Regions from separate parts of the Pseudocitrobacter cyperus genome, predicted to be linked through region 3. Evidence: predicted binding sites of a transcription regulator. Region 3 holds the regulator's gene; each other region holds the start of a gene.
The links. The regulator Fur, encoded in region 3, represses iron uptake genes when iron is present. The targets are predictions, from matches to a motif close to ATAATAATGAGAACNACTATCAA.
Positions count from the first base shown of each region.

Region 1: the regulator Fur is predicted to act here: its motif matches at 1,728-1,750, upstream of feoA (ferrous iron transporter A).
Region 2: the regulator Fur is predicted to act here: its motif matches at 2,265-2,287, upstream of sodA (superoxide dismutase [Mn]).

Region 1 covers NZ_JAYMYY010000005.1:377,221-381,711, forward strand. The annotation lists gene feoB (Fe(2+) transporter permease subunit FeoB) at 1-1,369, opposite strand, end outside; gene feoA (ferrous iron transporter A) at 1,400-1,627, opposite strand; gene VSR74_RS17605 (Tex family protein) at 2,008-4,341, opposite strand; gene greB (transcription elongation factor GreB) at 4,445-4,491, opposite strand, start outside.
Region 2 covers NZ_JAYMYY010000011.1:56,713-61,203, forward strand. The annotation lists gene VSR74_RS21965 (TRAP transporter large permease) at 1-173, shown strand, start outside; gene VSR74_RS21970 (oligogalacturonate-specific porin KdgM family protein) at 273-944, opposite strand; gene sodA (superoxide dismutase [Mn]) at 1,572-2,192, opposite strand; gene rhaT (L-rhamnose/proton symporter RhaT) at 2,563-3,597, shown strand; gene rhaR (HTH-type transcriptional activator RhaR) at 3,598-4,446, opposite strand.
Region 3 covers NZ_JAYMYY010000001.1:1,368,466-1,372,956, forward strand. The annotation lists gene ybfF (esterase) at 177-941, shown strand; gene ybfE (LexA regulated protein) at 1,071-1,364, shown strand; gene fldA (flavodoxin FldA) at 1,515-2,045, shown strand; gene fur (ferric iron uptake transcriptional regulator) at 2,327-2,779, shown strand; gene tcuR (tricarballylate utilization LysR family transcriptional regulator TcuR) at 2,897-3,823, shown strand; gene tcuA (FAD-dependent tricarballylate dehydrogenase TcuA) at 3,921-4,491, shown strand, end outside.

The DNA of each region.
Region 1 (4,491 bases), on a different contig from region 3:
AGAACACCGCCAGCGCGCCCTGCTGACCAAAGAAGGCCGCCGCGAAGACGGCGAAGATTGCCAGACGTGCGCCGCAGGACATAAACGGCGCCATCATGATGGTCATCAGACGTTCACGTGGGGCATCCAGCGTGCGTGCGCCCATCACGGAAGGCACGTTACAGCCGAAGCCAACAATCAGCGGCACAAAGGATTTGCCCGGCAGCCCCAGTGATTGCATCAAACGATCCATGACAAATGCCGCACGCGCCATGTAGCCGGAGTCCTCAAGGAAGGAGAGGAACAGATACATCATGCCGATTTGTGGCACTAACGGCAGCACGGTATTGATCCCGCCGCCAATCCCCTGGGCGAGGAAAATTGTCAGCCATTCCGGGAAGTGCAGCGTTGCGCCAATCCACTGGATACCGTGAATAAAGATAGCGACGGAGCCGCCATCGAAAATAGGTTGTAACGCGCCGCCTATGTTAATCGCCAGCAGGAACATCAGGTACATCACAAACAGGAAAATCGGCAATCCCAGTACGCGATTGAGCACGATTTTATCCACGGCAGCGGTAAAGCGGCTTGGCTCGGCGGTCAGCGTATTGCTCACACTGTCGCAAATTGCGGAGATGCTCTGGTAGCGCGCATCAGCGATATGTAGCGCCGGGTCATCCAGTTCGTCACTTAGATTCGCGAATGCGATATCCAGCTTATCCGCCGCTTCACCCGCATAGGCGCGGCTGTAGATATCGCCTTCCAGCATCTGCATGCCGAGCCAGTGGCGCTGTTTTACCGGGATAGCTTCCGGCATTGCGCGCGCCAGATTTTCAGCTTCGCGCAACAGCGGGGCGGCGTAGTGCACCAGTTCAATTTCATCGTTGCTTTGATAGCGGTCAACCGCCAGCTTCAGGGCGTCGATCCCGCGGCCACGCGTGGATACCAGCGGAACCACCGGGCAACCCAGACGCGCGGAGAGGGCGTCGATATCAATGCGGATTTGCTGTTTCTCAGCGATATCCAGCATGTTGAGCGCCACGATGCAGGGGATGCCAAGCTCCAGCAGTTGCAGCGTCAGGTAGAGGTTGCGCTCAAGGTTGGAGGCATCGACGACGTTAATCAGCAGGTCAGCGTCGCCGCTCAAAATATAGTGGCAGGCGATTTGCTCATCGAGCGAGGTTTGCGAGGAGATAGTGGTCAGGGAGTAAGTCCCTGGCAGGTCGACCAGCGTCACGCTGTGATCGGTGGTTGAAAACGACCCTTCTTTACGCTCGACCGTCACCCCAGACCAGTTACCTACGCGCTGACGCGCACCGGTTAATTGATTGAATAATGTTGTCTTGCCGGAATTAGGATTACCAATTAAGCCAATGGTTAGTTTTTTCATTTTTGTGAACTCTATAACAGCTAAATCGGATTAACGAGAAACGGATTCAAGATCCAGAAATTCCAAATCTTTTTTGCGTAGGACTAAACTGACTCGACGCGTTTCAATATGAATGGGATCGCCTAATGGCGCGACACGCACAACCTGGAAAGAGGAGCCGGGCAACATGCCGAGCGACAGCAGTTTCTGACGCCATGCCGGGCTGATGTCACGGGAGAAGCCAGTGATTTTCCATGCACTATCAGGAGTAAATTGCATAGGGCCTACTTATATCATCGCGAGTCACTGTCGCGCGGGTTCAACAGAAACGAACGGAAAGGCGCGCGAACATGAGAGAGGTTAATTAATCTACAATACGATGATAATGAGAATAGTTTGTATCTTCAATAGATAAAATGTGACCGAATGTTCTTTCTGAGAATAAAGTGGCGCAAAGTTGATTTGGCGCAAAACAATTCGGGTAAACCGGATGTTTGTTTATTTCGTTGAATGTTAATGCGGTGATAATAATGCTAAATATAAAAACGTTTAATATATTTCCGAAATAAAAAGCCCGATGGCGAAATCGGGCTTACAGACGTTTATATTTTGTAGGCCGGGTAAGCGTCAGCGCCACCCGGCAAAACAAACCGCACGATTTAGCGTTTTTTCCCCATCGCCGCCGCCAGTGCATCCATCATTGCGCTGTTGCCCGCCGGTTGCGCATCACGACCACGCGGTTTAGCCGCTTTCGCTGCCGGGCGATTGCCCTGGCTGCGTTCATTGCTGTTACCGCCGCGACGGGCGTTCGTTTCACCCGGCTGCTCGTCCAGACGCATGGTCAGCGCGATACGTTTACGTGGCAGGTCTACTTCCAGCACCTTCACTTTCACGATATCCCCGGCTTTCACTACGGTGTGCGGGTCTTCCACAAACTTATCCGCCAGTGAAGAGATGTGGACGAGACCATCCTGATGGACGCCGATATCCACAAACGCACCGAAGTTGGTGACGTTGGTGACTGCGCCTTCCAGAATCATTCCTGGTAGCAGGTCGTTCATGGTTTCGACGCCATCGGCGAATTTCGCGGTTTTAAACTCAGGGCGCGGGTCACGACCCGGCTTTTCCAGCTCTTTGATGATATCGCTGACCGTCGGTACGCCAAAACGCTCGTCGGTAAACTCAGAGGCCTTCAGGTTACGCAGCTCGCTGCTGTTGCCCATCAGATCTTTCAGCGCCTGCTGCGTGGCCGCCAGAATACGCTCAACCACCGGGTAGGCTTCCGGGTGCACCGTAGAGGCGTCCAGTGGGTTATCGCCGTGGTTGATACGCAGGAAGCCTGCGCACTGTTCAAAGGCTTTCGGCCCCAGGCGGCTCACTTTCAGCAACTGCTGGCGGTTCTGGAACTGACCGTTCTCATCACGCCAACTGACAATATTCTGCGCCATCATGCGCGTCAGGCCTGCTACGCGGGTCAGCAGCGGTACGGAAGCGGTATTGAGGTCAACGCCGACGGCGTTTACGCAGTCTTCCACTACCGCATCCAGCTTACGCGCCAGCGAGGTCTGGCTGACGTCATGCTGATACTGGCCGACGCCGATGGATTTCGGATCGATTTTCACCAGTTCTGCTAAAGGATCCTGAAGGCGGCGGGCGATAGATACTGCGCCGCGCAGGGAGACGTCGAGATCCGGGAACTCCAGCGCCGCCAGTTCGGAGGCCGAGTAAACGGATGCGCCCGCTTCGCTGACGATCACTTTCTGCGCCGTCACTTTCGGGAACTGTTTTTGCACATCGAGGAAGAAGCGTTCTGTCTCGCGGGAGGCGGTGCCGTTACCGATCGCGACCAGTTCAACGTTGTGCTTCTCGCACAGCGCCGCCACCGCAACGGCTGCTTTCGCCGCCTGCCCGGTATGCGGGTAGATGGTGTCGGTGGCGACCAGTTTCCCGGTACCATCGACCACAGCGACTTTCACGCCGGTACGCAGGCCAGGATCGAGGCCCATTGTTGCGCGCAGGCCCGCAGGCGCGGCCATCAGCAGGTCGTGCAGGTTACGGGCGAAGACGTTAATTGCTTCGTCTTCCGCGCGTTCACGCACGGTGCCCATCAGTTCGGTTTCCAGATGCATCAGCACCTTAATGCGCCATGTCCAGCTTACGACACCTTTGCGCCAGCTATCCGCCGGGGCGTTGTTCAGGCGCAAGTCGAGGTGGTTCATAATAATCTGTTCGCCGTGGCTCTCTTTCGGCGGCTCGTCGAACTGCGGGTCGGCATTTAAAGAGAGTTGCAGAACACCTTCGTTGCGGCCGCGGAACATTGCCAGCGCGCGGTGGGACGGCACGGTAGAAATCGGTTCGTGATGGTCGAAGTAGTCGCGGAACTTCGCACCTTCTTCCTCTTTGCCTGCCACCACGGTCGCCACGATGTGGGCGTTTTTCCACAAATAGTCACGCACTTTCGCCAGCAGGGCGGCGTCTTCGGCAAAACGCTCCATCAGAATGTAGCGAGCGCCATCCAGCGCGGCTTTGGTGTCGGCCACGCCTTTGTCGGCGTCGATAAATTTGGCCGCTTCCGTTTCCGGGTCATGTGACGGTTCGTTCCACAGCAGCTCAGCCAGCGGCTCGAGCCCGGCTTCAATGGCGATTTGCCCGCGCGTGCGACGTTTTTGTTTATACGGAAGATAGAGGTCTTCCAGTTCGGTTTTGCTCAGCGTGCCGTTGATGGCTTTTTCCAGCGACTCAGTCAGTTTCCCTTGCTCGCTGATAGACTTGAGGATGGTCTGGCGACGATCTTCCAGTTCACGCAGATAGCCCAGTCGGGACTCCAGATTACGCAACTGCGTGTCATCCAGACCGCCGGTGACTTCCTTACGATAACGTGCAATAAACGGCACGGTATTCCCATCATCAAGCAGGCGAACGGCGGCTTCCACCTGTTCTGCGCGTGCCTGAAGTTCACCCGCAATAATGCGGCAGAGCGAATCATTCATCATGGTGTTGTCATCTGTTGGGTCGAAAAAATCAGGGGATAGTTATACGGACTGACCGGCAAAAATGCCAGTCACCGCCGTATTCTCTCGGATAGTTCCAGGTGTGTTACTTCACATATTCGATCTCATTGATGTACCAACTCGCTTCACCGG
Region 2 (4,491 bases), on a different contig from region 3:
CGCCCCCCGTCGGCAGCGGATTGTACGTGGGGGCAAGTGTCGGGAAGGTAAAAGTGGAAGAGGTATTGAAGCCCCTGATGCCGTTCTACATTGCAATTATCGGCGTACTGCTCATGATTACCTACCTGCCTGAATTAACCCTGTTCTTGCCGCGCCTGCTCGGCGTCATGTAAAACAAAAGCCCCTCTCACTTATGCAGGGGCAAAAAAATCGGTTATCCGCAAGGATAACCGAAAAAAGAAAAGTAAAAGCAAAAGCAGAGGAATTAATTATCAGAAAGTATAACCAATACCGACACGGAAACGCGTTTGACGTTCGTCGCTGGTACTTCTTACGGAGACGTTACCGACTTCAACAAACGGAGACCATTGGCCAATAAGATATGCCGTTCTGAAATTGTATTCATAATTAGTTTTACCATTATCAAACTGGTCATATTTATCGGCTTTTTTATAGATACCCTCCAGCGTCCAGTCAAAGTTATTCCATTTATATCCGGCCCAGACATCCATACGGTTAATCTTATCGTCTTCGCGATCATCGGAAGAGCGGCGAACATATTCAAAACGGTAACGAGCACCCAACCACCAACTCTCATTGAGTGTCCAGGTCGCTCGTAAATAGGGTTTATAGTTCGAATAACCGTTACCCGCCTCCAGTACAAAACCGGGCTGCCAGGCAACATCGCCGGTTTTAAACTGATAGCTTACAGTATATTCATTGCCCTGCGTCTCCATATCGTTAAACGGACGGTCAGTATCATCACCGCCTGATTTCGCAATAGCTTCAATAGCAAAGCCGAAGCCATTCCCAAAGCGATGGGAGATATAAGCACGGTCATAATTAGCTTTACTATCATCCAGATACTCATGACGAACGTCGACATATACTGCATGAGCGCTGGTCGCCACCAGAGGTAAAAAGAGAAGAAGCGCTTTTTTCATAAAATAATATCCATATTAATAGAGTTAAAAACATGCCGAAGGCACTGTTGCTAAAACTAATATCCATATGAATTTAATACAATAGCATCATTTACTTTTAATTAAAATTTAGAAGCATTTCAAAAATATGAAACTAATAAATGAAAAACATATTCACCGAAATAAAACAAAAACTCAAAATAAATAATAATATAAATGCATCGAAACTGAAAAGTATCTTAAGTCAATGAATAAAATAGTAAATAGATCATTATATGGATTATTTATATATTTTTATTAGTTATTCTTTGCGTATATATTGGTAATTATTTTTTGTATTTCTTAAGATGAAATACAATATCTTAGCTGGAGTGCCACAAATCAAAAAACCATGGCACTCTGCCAAAGGAAAAATATATTTGTATATGCTAGCAGATTTTCCTTGCGCAACTGAAAACGATCCTGTGATCATCAGGTAAAAATATTTGTGATATGAATAAAAATAATTACCCAAACAGATTAAAACAACACGTCATGTTTAACAGCAGTACGCTCCTTAACATATCCAGACCCAAAAAAAGCCCCTGCAGGTGTACCTTGCAGGGGCTTTAGCGCCTCACCATACAGTAAGGCTGGGTCAAATAAGACTTATTTTTTAGCCGCGAAACGTGCAGCCGCTTCGTCCCAGTTCACCACGTTCCAGAACTCTTTGATGTAGTCCGGGCGGCGGTTCTGGAATTTCAGGTAGTAAGCGTGTTCCCAAACGTCCAGGCCCACAATCGGGAAGCCAGAGGCGCCAGAGATAGCTTCACCCATCAGCGGGGAGTCCTGGTTTGCGGTGGAAACAACAGCCAGTTTGTCGCCTTTCAGCACCAGCCATGCCCAACCGGAACCGAAACGGGTTGCTGCCGCTTTTTCGAATTCTTCTTTAAATTTCTCAACAGAGCCGAAATCGCGCTCGATAGCCGCTTTCAGGTCTCCCTGCAGGGTAGTGCCTTTTTTCAGGCCTTTCCAGAACAGGCTGTGGTTAGCGTGGCCGCCAGCGTTGTTGCGCAGGAACGTTCTTTTTTCAGCCGGGATCTGATCCAGTTTGGTGATCAGCTCTTCAGCAGACAGAGAAGCGAACTCCGGCAGGCTTTCCAGCGCGGTATTCGCGTTGTTCACATAGGTCTGGTGGTGTTTAGTGTGATGGATTTCCATCGTCTGCTTATCGAAGTGCGGTTCCAGAGCATCGTATGCATAAGGCAGTGATGGCAGGGTATAGCTCATAATCTTCTCCATTATTGTCGGGCGGCAAAGTGTTAACGCCGCGTAAGCAGTTGGTTCATTATAGTTAATTAAATGATATTGAAAATGATTATCAATGCCGTAGTTTTTATAAGGTTATAACTTTCAGTTATGTATCTGATTTTTAGGGGCTTACAGAGCGAAAAAGCCAGACCTATCAATGAAAAAGGCAGAATCGTCTCGCTTTCCGGACATCATGCAAAAATGTGAAGCGACTCACTTCAATATTGCTCTGATGGTCATTTTTTGACTCGTCGTGGCAATTAACGGAAGGTTATTAAATCGCATACTTTTTAAGCTCAACGAGTTGGCAGGAAGCCTGAACCAACAATAAACCGTTGAGGAAACAATAATGAATAATGCGATTATGATGGGCATTTTCTGGCATCTGATAGGCGCAGCCAGTGCAGCCTGTTTCTATGCCCCTTTCAAGAAGGTCAAACACTGGTCCTGGGAGACAATGTGGTCTGTTGGCGGCATCGTGTCGTGGCTTATCCTTCCCTGGACAATCAGTGCCCTGCTGTTACCTGATTTCTGGGCCTATTACGGCTCCTTTAACGCCACAACCCTGCTGCCGGTGTTCCTGTTCGGCGCCATGTGGGGCATTGGCAATATCAACTATGGCCTGACGATGCGCTATCTGGGCATGTCGATGGGCATTGGAATAGCAATTGGCATTACGTTGATTGTCGGCACGCTGATGACGCCGATTCTGAACGGCAGCTTTGATGTGCTCATCAATACCAAAGGCGGTCGCATGACGCTGCTGGGCGTACTGGTGGCGCTGATTGGCGTAGGGATAGTCACCCGCGCGGGTCAGTTGAAAGAGCGCAACATGGGCATTAAAGCGGAAGACTTTAACCTCAGGAAAGGGCTGCTGCTGGCGGTAATGTGTGGCATCTTCTCAGCGGGGATGTCATTTGCGATGAGCGCCGCAAAACCTATGCACGAAGCAGCCGCAGCGCTGGGCGTCGCTCCCCTTTACGTCGCACTGCCAAGCTATGTCGTAATCATGGGAGGCGGCGCGCTGATCAATCTCGGATTCTGCTTTATCCGTCTGGCAAAAGTGAAAACGTTGTCAGTAAAAGCTGACTTCTCGCTGGCAAAACCGCTGATCATTACCAACGTATTACTCTCCGCGTTGGGCGGCCTGATGTGGTATTTGCAGTTCTTCTTTTATGCCTGGGGCCACGCCAAAATCCCGGCGCAATATGAATACATTAGCTGGATGCTGCACATGAGCTTCTACGTACTGTGCGGTGGCCTGGTGGGGCTGATACTGAAAGAGTGGAACAACGCGGGTCGCCGCCCGGTGGGTGTGCTGAGCGTCGGCTGCGTGGTGATTATCATCGCGGCGAATATTGTAGGGCTGGGGATGGCCAGTTAATCAGGCAATCACTCCGGTACGATGACGCCAGTGCCCTGGCGTCATTCCTACCTCGCGGTTAAACACCACCGAAAAGTAGTTACTGTCCTCAAAACCACACTGCATCGCAACTTCTCCGATCATCAATTCTGTATGCTGCAAAAGGTACTGCGCGTGACAGATGCGCAACTGGCGCAAATAGTGATTCACTGTCATCCCCGTCTGCTGACGAAACTGCTGGCGCAACGCGCGTTCACTGCACCCCTCCTGCGAACAAAACTGCTCCAGTGAGAAGGGGCGATTCAGGCTGCCGGAAAGCGCGGTGAGCAGCCTGTCCAGCAACGCTTCGCTCTGCGTCGCGTCGAGATTATCGGTCGCATACCGATAACGTTTAAAGGAGACCACCAGTTGCGCAAACAGCAACTCCGCCATCTCGTTGGCTAATGGTTCATCCTTGCGGCTTTCATGTTCCAGTTGAGTGATTATTTGCCGGGTATGGGCCATACCGGTGCTACCGATTCGCCAGTGCGGCGTCCAGGCGCTGCCGTTCAGGCCAGGCAGGTAGTTTTGCCAGTCAAGGTTAAGCTTCAGCCGCTCGGGGCAGTAGATAATATTCTGCAAAACCAGATCGTTAACCGAGGCGTATGCATGTTTATCTTCCGCCCGGATATAGAAGAGATCGCCGCGCGTGATGCGATAGGGGCGATCGTTGAGGATGTGCAGGCCATTGCCGCGCCAGACCAGCACCAGTTCGCAAAACTCATGGGTATGTTCGGCAAAAACATTTTGTGGATAGCGATCGGCCACCGCAACCGCCTGCCCGGGGCGGGCAAAAAATTCCTCTTTTCGTAGAATAAAGTGATCAGACACTGCCATACCTCACGACGAATAACGCGTTATTATCGCTGCTCTATG
Region 3 (4,491 bases):
CAGTGCAATAATTTTTCTGAATACAAGTTGCTGGGATTATATGTTCAAAACCCAACAGCGGATAGCGTCATACCAGGATAGCGGCAAAAATGGGATAAAAATCGTATCTTGCCCCTGAACGTGAGAATGTCCAACATAATACCCTAACCCGACAGAGCGAAAAAAAGAACTTTGCTATGAAATTGAATACCCGAACGCAATCTGCACAAAACCAGCACAATAATTCCCCCATCCTTCTCGTTCATGGCCTGTTTGGCAGCCTGGATAACCTCGGCGTGCTGGCGCGCGACCTGGTGGCCGACCACGACATCCTGCAAGTGGATATGCGTAACCATGGCCTTTCGCCGCGTTCTGACGAGATGAACTATCCGGCGATGGCGCAGGATCTGCTGGACACGCTTGATGCCCATCATATTGAAAAAGCAACGGTAATTGGGCATTCGATGGGTGGCAAAGCGGTGATGGCGCTTACTGCGCTGGCTCCGGAGCGCATTGCGCGGTTGGTGGCTATCGATATCGCCCCCGTGGATTATCACGTTCGTCGTCATGATGAGATTTTCGCCGCCATCAATGCCGTTACCCAGGCGGGCGTCGCCACCCGTCAGCAGGCGGCAGCGCTGATGCGCGAGCATCTGGCGGAAGAAGGCGTGATTCAGTTCCTGCTGAAATCGTTTGTCGACGGCGCGTGGCGCTTTAACGTTCCGGTGCTGTGGGATCAGTACCCGCATATCGTCGGCTGGGAACCCATTCCGGCGTGGGATCATCCGGCGCTGTTTATTCCTGGCGGTAATTCCCCGTATGTTACTGAAGATTATCGCGATGCTCTGCTTTCGCAGTTCCCGCAGGCTCGTGCGCATGTCATCGCTGGCGCAGGCCACTGGGTACATGCAGAAAAACCTGATGCGGTGCTGCGCGCTATTCGCCGATATTTAGCAGACTGATTAAAAACTCAACGACCGCGCGCCATTATGGCCGTGGTCGTTGGCGTGTCGGTTGCACTGATGTATGATTGCGCGCTGTCTGCACCGGGCGTTTCCCGGTAGCTTGTTTCCCCGAAGTCACTCTGAATCATGGCAAAAGAACAAACGGACCGCACGACATTAGATTTGTTCGCAAATGAGCGTCGGCCGGGAAGACCCAAAACCAATCCGCTTTCGCGTGACGAGCAGTTGCGCATCAATAAGCGTAATCAATTAAAACGCGATAAAGTTCGCGGCCTGAAGCGCGTCGAGCTGAAACTGAACAATGATGCCGTTGACGCTCTGAACGAGCTGGCGGCAGCGCGTGATATGAGTCGCAGTGAGCTTATCGAAGAGATTCTGATGAGCCAGTTAGCCCTGCTTCACGAGCAGGAAAAGGTCTGAAAATTTCGCAAAACCCCACTTTCATGTAGCAGAGAGTGCAGTCCGGTACGATTGCTGATTCCGCACCTTTCTCTGTTCTGCTATGATTGCCCTTATCTGTGGGCAATACGCCACCACCATATCATTAAGTTTCAAGAGGTTATTTAACTCATGGCAATCGTTGGCATCTTCTTTGGTAGTGACACCGGCAATACCGAAAATATTGCAAAAATGATTCAGAAACAGCTTGGTAAAGACGTTGCCGACGTGCATGACATTGCCAAGAGCAGCAAAGAAGACCTGGCTGCATTCGACATTTTGCTGCTGGGCATTCCGACCTGGTACTACGGCGAAGCGCAGTGTGACTGGGATGATTTCTTCCCAACGCTGGAAGAAGTCGATTTCAACGGCAAACTGGTTGCCCTGTTCGGCTGCGGCGACCAGGAAGATTATGCGGAATATTTCTGTGATGCGCTGGGGACTATCCGCGACATCATCGAACCGCGCGGCGCGACCATCGTTGGTCACTGGCCGACTGCGGGCTACCACTTTGAAGCCTCCAAAGGACTGGCCGATGACGACCATTTCGTCGGTCTGGCCATCGATGAAGACCGTCAGCCGGAACTGACCGCTGAACGCGTTGAAAAATGGGTGAAACAGGTTTCTGAAGAGCTGCATCTGGAAGAGATCAAAAACGCTTAAGCATTAATGCGGCGTGATTGTTAAATTACGCCGCATTAATAGGTAGAAGCAATCAAAATAATAGCTACAAATTTTTAACTTTTGAACGCATATCTGTACAATACCTGCAGAATTTAGCGGGTTTGCTAGTTAAGCCTCGTTTTTGAAATCTTTACTCGCCCAGGGCTTGCTGTTTTCATTTAGAAAGGGTCATTCTATAATGAGACGCATTATACCCGGTGCACTCTCTATGATACTTCCCTGTTGGGAAGTCAATCGTTTAGCAACAGGACAGATTCCGCATGACTGACAACAATACCGCATTAAAGAAGGCTGGCCTGAAAGTCACACTTCCCCGGTTAAAGATCCTGGAAGTGCTTCAGGAACCAGACAATCACCATGTCAGCGCGGAAGACTTATATAAACGCCTGATCGACATGGGTGAAGAGATTGGTCTGGCGACCGTCTATCGCGTACTTAACCAGTTTGATGACGCGGGCATCGTAACGCGCCATAACTTTGAAGGGGGTAAGTCCGTTTTCGAACTTACCCAACAGCATCACCACGATCACCTGATCTGCCTCGACTGCGGCAAAGTGATTGAATTTAGCGATGATTCCATTGAAGCCCGCCAGCGTGAAATCGCGTCAAAACACGGCATTCGCTTAACGAACCACAGCCTGTACCTGTATGGTCACTGTGCAGAGGGTGACTGCCGCGAAGATGAACACGCCCACGACGCGGTAGAAAAATAGTCGTCACTGTTTTACTAAAGCCAACCAACAGGTTGGCTTTTTTATTGCCTGTTGCTTACCCTCCACACTTCGGCGTAATGTTACTTTAATGTAAACACTAAGGTACCGGAGAGGGAAATGGAACTTCGACAGTTACGATATTTCGTCCGCATCGTGGAGACCGGAAGCATGGGCAGCGCGGCGCTCGATCTGAATATTGGCGTCTCGGCGCTCAGCCAGCAGATGACGCGACTGGAAAACGACCTCTCCATACGCCTGTTGCAACGCACCTCCAGAGGCGTCACCCCCACCAGCGCCGGGCTGGCTTTTTACTCGCAGGCGCAACTGGCGCTTCGTCATGCCGATGACGCGGTGCTCGCCGCACGCGAAGCGCGTCTTTCCGGACATATCAGCGTAGGCATGGCGCCCAGTACCGCCTCCGTGCTTGGCATGCCTTTTATCAACGCGATGCGCGAAAGCTACCCTGACGTTCGTTTGCATGTTGTGGAAAGTCTCTCCGGAAACCTCGAACGCATGATCAACACCCGTCAGATTGATTTAGCGATTGTTTTTCAGAAGGATAAAATTGTGCGCTGGAGCGCAAGACCGATTCTTGAAGAAAGACTTTTCCTGATTGGCACCCATGCCCTTCTGGCTGATATTTCCTCTGACGGTATCTCGCCTGCCCAACTGGCAAACATTCCGCTGATTATGCCAAGCCAGGGGCATGGCCTGCGTGGCAGGCTTGAAGCCATTGCCCAGGAGCACGGACTGACCCCGGAAGTCGTCACCGAAATAGATGGCCTGGCCTTGCTGATGCAGGCGGTACGCAGCGGCCTTGGCGCCACATTACAGCCTGGGGCGGCGATATCCCACCTCGACCACGAAGCACTCAGAGTGATCGATGTCCAAAATCCAGTCCTTAGTCGCCCCAACTTTCTGGTCAGCCTCTCTGATGATGAACTCTCTCCGGCTGGTCTCGCAACCCGCGTAATACTCAGCAAAGTAATGCGAGAGCTCACGCAAGCCGGCGCGTGGCCAGGCGCAACCCTTTACGTTAACTAAAGGCCTCTTTAGCAAGAGGCCATAGCGGCAACGCGCATCAAGCATATACATTTCAATTACAAATTTAACAATTAGTTAAATAGTAATGGAGTCGACAATGGTTGATGTTCTGGTGATCGGCGGAGGCAATGCGGCATTGTGTGCCGCACTGACCGCTCGCGAGGCCGGCGCTTCTGTGCTGCTGCTTGAGGCCGCGCCTCGTGAATGGCGCGGCGGTAATTCCCAGCATACCCGCAATTTGCGCTGTATGCATGACGCCCCACAGGATGTGCTGGTGGAGAGCTACCCCGAAGAGGAGTTCTGGCAGGATCTGTGGCGTGTTACCGAAGGAAACACTAACGAGTCGTTGGCACGTTTAGTGATCCGCACCTCATCGCACTGCCGGGACTGGATGCGCCAGCATGGCGTTAACTTCCAGCCCCCACTTTCGGGCGCACTGCATGTCGCGCGGACTAACGCCTTTTTTATGGGCGGCGGTAAAGCGCTGATGAATGCTTATTATCGCAGCGCGGAGAAACTGGGCGTGCAAATTCGCTATAACACCCCGGTTCAGGCGCTGGAGCTGCAAAATGGCGAATTTGTCGCTGCACTGGCAGGAGAGGAGCGCATTACGGCCAAAACCTGCGTACTCGCCGCCGGGGGATTCGAGTCCAACCGGGAGTGGCTGA